3 regions of the Streptomyces coerulescens genome follow, and region 2 is predicted to be linked to each of the others. Evidence: riboswitches for the same ligand, from Rfam matches in the RefSeq annotation. Region 2 holds a riboswitch; each other region holds the start of a gene.

Region 1 (2,253 bases), on a different contig from region 2:
GGTGGCATCCAGGTCGAACATGGCCTGGTCGATCAGGCGCTGCTCGGTGGCGTCGTAGCCGACGAGCTCCGGGCCGATCTGCTCGATGACGGCGAGGACGGCCTTCTCGACGCCCTTGCCCTGGTAGCGGTTCGGGTCACCGTCACGCAGCTCGATGGCCTCGAAGGCACCGGTGGAGGCGCCGGACGGAACGGCGGCACGACCCGTGCTGCCGTCGTCGAGGCCGACCTCGACCTCGACCGTGGGATTGCCTCGGGAGTCCAGGATTTCCCGGGCTACGACGACGTCGATGGACGGCACGAGCATCTCCTTCTTGGGATGTGACGCGGGTACGCGGTCCGCGGTGGGACTGCGGGATGAGCCTAACCGGCTCCGGGCATCAGACCAGCGGTCGACCGCCCCGTGGACGGAACCGAGAGTAAATTGTTTCCGAACGGAACAAAGACGCGGTACAAAGAACCCCGCCCCGGTGCGTACGGGGGAAGACGCACCGAGGCGGGGAGTTCGTGGGGACGGGGGTGGCCCTCACGACGCCTTCACTATGGAGTCCACGGATGTGAAGGCGCTGTGGTTCAGCTGTCGGCCACGTACGCGCCGTGGCCGCGCCCTCTTACTTCAGGTGCAGCTGCTGACCGGGGTAGATCAGGTCGGCGTCCTCGACGATGTCCTTGTTCAGCTGGAAGAGCTTCTCCCAGCCGCCCTTGACGTCGTGCTCGGCCGCGATCGTGCTGAGGGTGTCACCCTTGGCGACCTTGTACTCGCCGTCGCCCTTCTTGACCTTCTTGCCGGTCGGGGTGGTGACGGTCTTGGTGCTCTTCTTGGCGGCCGGGCGGTCGGCGGAGCGGGAGGCCGACTGCTGCTCAGCAGCGCGAGGGGCGGTCTCGGTGGAGCCGTTGTACGCGGCGCTGGACAGGCCGGTGCCGCAGTGCGGCCAGGCACCCTTGCCCTGGCCCGCGAGGACCTTCTCGGCTATCTCGATCTGCTGGGACTTGGTGGCCTGGTCGGCGGTGGAGGCGTACGCGGTGCCGCCGTACGCGGCCCAGGTGGAGGCGGAGAACTGCAGACCGCCGTAGTAGCCGTTGCCGGTGTTGATCGACCAGTTGCCGCCGGACTCGCACTGGGCGACGGCGTCCCACTCGGAGGCGGTGGCGGCCGAGGCGCTGCCGGCCGCCATCAGCGGGGCGGCGACGGCGGCGGCACCGGTGACGCCGACGACGGCGATGGCGCGGGCGGCCTTGGACGGACGACGGTGCTTGCCCTTGCTGGAAAACAGCATGGTTGGATCCCCTCACCGACGCCTACGAGGTGAGCTGTCGGGTTCGGGCCGGTTGAGTTGCCCGGCCGCGCACGTTCGCCTCTCGGCTCCCGCTGCGCGGCTTCACCCCGAGCCGGCTCCGGCGTGTGGTCCCGTAGGACCTCAACTGCCGGACCCGGCGCAAACCTTGGGTCCCCCGCTCCTGCCTACGGCGCTTTACGCGACGACTGTTCCCGTACGGCCGCCGGCAGGATTCGGCGTGACGGCTGTAGGGGCCCGCACTGGTGGCGAGCGGTCATGACCGTAGACACGCGTTTCGCGGAATTTCAAAGACGATCAGGGCTTCTGAGATCTATCTCTCACTGCTTTCAAAACGGACATTCGCCGCGAAATATGACGCGAACTGCCGCTGTTTTTCACCCTGTTCGACCGTTATTTGGCAGGGACGTCCAAGGTCTGACCGGGAGCGATGCGGTTCGCGTCGGAGCCGATGGCCTTCTTGTTCGCCTGATACAGCGCGCGCCATCCGCCGTCGAGGTCAAGCGAGTCGGCGATCGAGGCGAGAGTGTCGCCCTCGCGGACCTTGTACGAGGCGTGGCGCCCGGTGGACTTGGTGGCCGCCTCGGCGGTGTCGCCCTCGTCGGCGCTGGCACCGCGGTGCCGGCCGGTCCCGGCCGTCGCGTCCTCGGTCGCGCCGTCGGCCGCACCATCGGTCGCGCCGTCGATCGAACCGGTGTCGACGAGGCTCCAGAAGCCCGCATCCTGGGACCAGTTGTCCTGATTGTCCGCATTGGGCGCCTCGGTGGGCGAGCTCTCCGGCGACTGCGAGGCCGTCGCCTCGGGTGACGCATCGGACTTCGAGGGCTTCTTGGACTCGGAGGATGAAGACGGCGAAGAAGAGGACTTTCCGGGCGACTCAGACGAAGCATCCGGAGTGTCGCTCGCCGACTTCGAGGGGTCGCCGGACGGCGTCGACGACTCGGAGGCGTCACCGGAGC
Region 2 (2,253 bases):
CGCCCGCGTGGCGCCGGGTCACCACGAAACCCTCCGCCTCCAGAGTGCGCAGGGCCTCCCGCACGGGGACGCGGGAGACGCCGTAGCGGCGGGCGAGCAGTTCCTCGGTGAGCCGGCTGCCGCGCTCGTAGACACCGGCGACGATGTCGTCCCGGATCGCCGTGCACACCGAATGCGCCGGAATACGCATGACCGACCTCCGCCTTAATCCCCGTGAAACGTCTACGAATGACGTGTTCCCGAGGACTCTATGGCAACCGGCCGGAATTTCCGACGGCGAGCCGGAATCCATGGATATTTTTTGGTCAGCGAACCGGTCGAAAACATCGAAAGCCCCGGCTCGGGGAGCCGGGGCTTCGAGGGGGCGCGGTGGCGGCGTCAGAGGTTCACGCCGTGCCCGCGCAGATAGGCGACGGGGTCGATGTCGGAGCCGTACTCCGGCGTCGTGCGGGCCTCGAAGTGCAGATGCGGCCCGGTGACCTTGCCGGTGGCGCCGGACAGGCCTATCTGCTGGCCGGGGGTGACGGTCTGGCCCACCGAGACGCCGATGGACGACAGGTGGCCGTACTGCGTGTACGTGCCGTCGTTCATCTTGATCACGATGTTGTTGCCGTACGACCCGCCCCAGCCGGCCTCGACCACGGTGCCGGTACCGACGGCGTGCACGGAGGTGCCGCTCGCGGCGTGGAAGTCGACGCCGGTGTGGCTGCCGGAGGACCAGACGGCGCCGCCGCTCTTGTAGCCGGTGGAGACGTACGAGCCGGCGATCGGGGCGACGTACGACAGCAGGCGCTTGCGTTCGGCCTCGCGGGCGGCGCGCTCCTTGGCCTCGCGCTCCGCCTCGGCCTTCGCGGCCGCCTTCTGGCGCGCGGCCTCCTGGGCGGCCTTCTTAGCGGCGGCGGCCTCCGCCGCGGCCCGCTCCTGGGCGATGGCCTGGGCGTCGATCTGGTCCACGATCGAGTTCTCGACGGTGACGACGGGGATGAGGCCGGTCTGCTCCGCGGCGGGCTCGGCGGCGAGCGCCGGGGCGGCCAGGGTGCCGACGACACCGGTGGCGGTGAGCGCGGCGACTCCGGCCGCGCGGGCCGTGGTGCGCTCGAACCGGCCGGGCTTACGGTGCTTCCCGGTGGGGCGGTTCTTCTCGGTGCTCTTCCCGGTGGCGCAGGTGAACGCCATGTAGTGGCTGATCCTTTCCTTCCTTCTCGCCTACCGGGTTAGCTGACGGGTTCGGAGCAGGAAGGTCTCCTACGGGCCCCCTCGCGGCTCGCGCGGGCGTCCGATTCACCCCAGGGACTTCGATGGGTCCCCGGCTCCCCTGGCTCGCGCCGTACGGGGACTCGGCGATGGCTGTCCGGTGCCGCGGGTGCGGCGCACTGCCTGACGGACAGCCCGGAAGACGCTAAACGGGGCATCTTTCAATCCCCAAATGGATCCCGGTTTTTGTAGCGCATCCCACAGGGCAGACAGGCAACCTCTCCCTCAATTCGGGCATAAGGGGGCCCTGGTGACTCTTTCGTCACCAGGGCCTCTTACGCGCGTGTGGCGCCCTTCGCCGTCTACTCGGCTGCCACGACGGTGACTTGACCGATGCCGAGGGCCTCCACGGGCTCCCGGATCTCGGCCGCGTCGCCGACGAGGATCGTCACCAGACGGTCCACCGGGAAGGCGCTGACGGCCGCCGCGGTGGCCTCGACCGTGCCTGTCGCGGCCAGCTGCTGGTACAGCGTCGCCTGGTAGTCGTCGGGCAGGTGCTGCTCGACCTGGTCGGCCAGCGTGTTCGCCACGGACGCCGCGGTCTCGTACTTCAGCGGCGCCACCCCGACGAGGTTCTGCACGGCGAAGTCCCGCTCGGCGTCGGTGAGCCCCTCGCCGGCGACGCCCCGCAGCACCTTCCAGAGGTCGTCCAGGGCCGGACCGGTGTTCGGGGTGTCGACGGAGCCGCTGATGGCGAGCATCGCCGCGCCCGTGCCGTCCGGGGCGGAGCGCAGGACCTGGCCGAAGGCCCGCACGCCGTAGGTGTAGCCCTTCTCCTCACGCAGGACCTTGTCCAGACGCGAGGTGAGGGTGCCGCCGAGGCAGTAGGTGCCGAGCACCTGCGCGGGCCACACCCGGTCGTGCCGGTCGGGGCCGATGCGGCCGATCAGCAGCTGCGTCTGGACGGCGCCGGGACGGTCGACGATCACGACGCGTCCGGTGTCGTCCGCGGCGACCGGCGGGACGGGGCGCGGCTCGCCCGGGGAGCCGGTCCAGGCG
Region 3 (2,253 bases), on a different contig from region 2:
GCCGGACGGTGTTCCACGTGGCGTCGCCGTTCCGTATGCCGGAGAAGATCAAGGACGGCCGCCGGGACATGGTGGACCCGGCCCTGCTCGGCACCCGCAATGTGCTGGCAGCCGTCGAGCGGACACCCACGGTGGAACGGGTCGTGCTCACCTCCACCGTGGGCACGATCTTCGGCGACTACGCGGACGTCCTGAGGATGGACGACGAGGTGCTCTCCGAGCGGTACTTCAACACCACCAGCACCGTGGAGAACAACCCGTACCACTACGCCAAGACGGTCGCCGAACGCGCCGCCCGGGACGCGGAGGCCGCCCAGGGCCGCTGGCGCCTGGTGTCGGTCAACCCCGGCCTGATCCTGGGCCCGTCCCTGACGCCCGCCTCCGAGTCCGGCAGCCTGTTCCTGCTCCAGGAGCTCTTCAAGGGCTACTTCTTCTACGGCGCCCCGGACTTCAGCTTCACCACGGCGGACGTACGCGAGGTGGCCGACGCACACATCGCCGCCGCCGAGAACCCGGACGCGAAGGGACGCTACATCGTCGCCGCCGAGACCATGACGTCGTTCCACGAGATGTCCCGCATCGTGCGGACCCGGTACCCCCGCGACCTGCGGCTCCCGCGCACCGCGCTCCCGCACTGGCCGGTGCGGATCCTCGGCCCCGCCTTCGGCCTGACGCAGGATTACATCCGTAAACACCTCGGCATCCGGTTCCGGGTGGACAACAGCCGCAGCGTGAGCGAACTGGGCATCACCTACCGCCCGATCGAGCAGACGGTCCTCGATCATTACGAAGCGTGGCGGCGCCGGCGCACCGTGAAGTGAACGGGCCACCGCACCGCCGCGAGCGTCGAAGGTCACAAAAACGTATCGGACATTTGGCGCCTCAACCTTCACGGGAGACGCACAAGTTGGCTAGGTTACGGATCAGGCCGCACGACGACCTCCGGCGAACCCCGCCGGGACGCGCGGCCTCCGCCGAGTCCGGTGCGCTCAAAGTGGTTCACCGGAGCCGGGGACCCAACCGAACTTGGGGTGAATCGGCCGACCGCCCTTCGGGGCGCGGCCGTAGGGCACACCTTCCGGAACCGACCGCCCGAACCCGTCAGCTAACTCGGTAGGCGGAGTACGGAAGGAGTACGTCGCCCATGGCGCCGGAAGGCACCGCGCGGCCGGGGGCTCTCAGCCTGCCCGGCATGCGCAACTCCGCACTCGCGTCGGCGGCCCTCACCTCGGTGGCGCTGCTCGGCCAGACGGCGGGCGCCGCCCCCTCGTCCTCGGACGAAGCACCCAGCCGTGAGGAAGTAAGCCGCCGGATCACCTCCCTCTACGACCGGGCCGAGACCGACTCGGGAACCTTCAACGCCACCCGCGCCTCGTCGACGGGCCCGCGCAAGCGAGGCGCCCGCCCGGCTGACGCCGGAACCGCGTCCGCCGGTACCCGGGCGGGCGAGGACAGGCGCGGCGACCCCGCGCTCGACAACGTCACCCGTCAGTGGTTCGACGTCGCGCGTGCAAAGCTGGGTCCGACCGTGCCGGCCGCGCTGCCCAGCGACAGAACACCGGAACGTCCCGTCGGGCGCAGGCCCGCGCGTGCGGTGCGGGACCTCGCCCCGGCGCGTGAGTCGACCGGTCGCGCCCCGCTGGAGCTGCCCGCCGCCCCGGTCCGGGAGTTGACGTCCGGTCCGGGCAGCGGGGCGGCTTTGGTCGCCGAGCTGACCGCCGGTCCCCTCGCCGCGCTGCCGGCCGTGCCCGGGGCCCCGTCGGCGGACCTTCAGGCCACCCAGGTCCTCCCGACGCTCCCCGCCCTGCCCGCGTCGACCACCTCGCCCTCCGCCGCCGTCCCGGCCGTCGACACCGCGGCCGCCCCGCAGACGCGGGCCTCACTGCGGACGACCAAGGAGCACAACCGGCGCAAGCTCGACCGGGCCCGCGAGTTGCTGTCCCTGTACGCCACGCGGCAGAGCGCCCCGCCGACGGCGATCGCCGCGCTGACCGCGACCGACACCTGGGGCACGCCGCCGGCCCGGCCCCAGCTCTCCGCCGATGACCATTGGCAGGCCCTGCAGGCGCAGTCGGCCGCCGACCTCACCACCGTCCCGCCCGGGGCGACGGCCCCGCCGGTGACAGCCCCGGCGCCGACGGCAGACCCCTTCACGACCACCATCACGGACCCCTACCTCGGCACCCTCACCACGCCCACGCCCGCGGCCACCGTCACGGACCCATATCTCGGCACCCTCACCACACCGACGCC

What was found. Region 2 has a riboswitch for cyclic di-AMP ahead of ACFPQ9_RS42830 (M23 family metallopeptidase). Riboswitches for the same ligand answer to the same signal wherever they lie in the genome.
Region 1: it holds a riboswitch for cyclic di-AMP, as region 2 does, so the genes downstream of both, ACFPQ9_RS27920 (transglycosylase family protein) here and ACFPQ9_RS42830 (M23 family metallopeptidase) in region 2, are expected to answer to the same signal.
Region 3: it holds a riboswitch for cyclic di-AMP, as region 2 does, so the genes downstream of both, ACFPQ9_RS31115 (C40 family peptidase) here and ACFPQ9_RS42830 (M23 family metallopeptidase) in region 2, are expected to answer to the same signal.

What each region holds. Positions count from the first base shown of each region.
Region 1 covers NZ_JBHSKM010000022.1:110,938-113,190, forward strand. Annotated here, with positions in the region: gene eno (phosphopyruvate hydratase) at 1-306, opposite strand, end outside; gene ACFPQ9_RS27920 (transglycosylase family protein) at 611-1,276, opposite strand; cyclic di-AMP (ydaO/yuaA leader) riboswitch at 1,281-1,479, opposite strand; gene ACFPQ9_RS27925 (transglycosylase family protein) at 1,688-2,253, opposite strand, start outside.
Region 2 covers NZ_JBHSKM010000050.1:117,460-119,712, forward strand. Annotated here, with positions in the region: gene ACFPQ9_RS42825 (GntR family transcriptional regulator) at 1-190, opposite strand, end outside; gene ACFPQ9_RS42830 (M23 family metallopeptidase) at 379-1,176, opposite strand; cyclic di-AMP (ydaO/yuaA leader) riboswitch at 1,190-1,353, opposite strand; gene ACFPQ9_RS42835 (M16 family metallopeptidase) at 1,557-2,253, opposite strand, start outside.
Region 3 covers NZ_JBHSKM010000024.1:356,426-358,678, reverse strand. Annotated here, with positions in the region: gene ACFPQ9_RS31120 (NAD-dependent epimerase/dehydratase family protein) at 1-821, shown strand, start outside; cyclic di-AMP (ydaO/yuaA leader) riboswitch at 963-1,136, shown strand; gene ACFPQ9_RS31115 (C40 family peptidase) at 1,145-2,253, shown strand, end outside.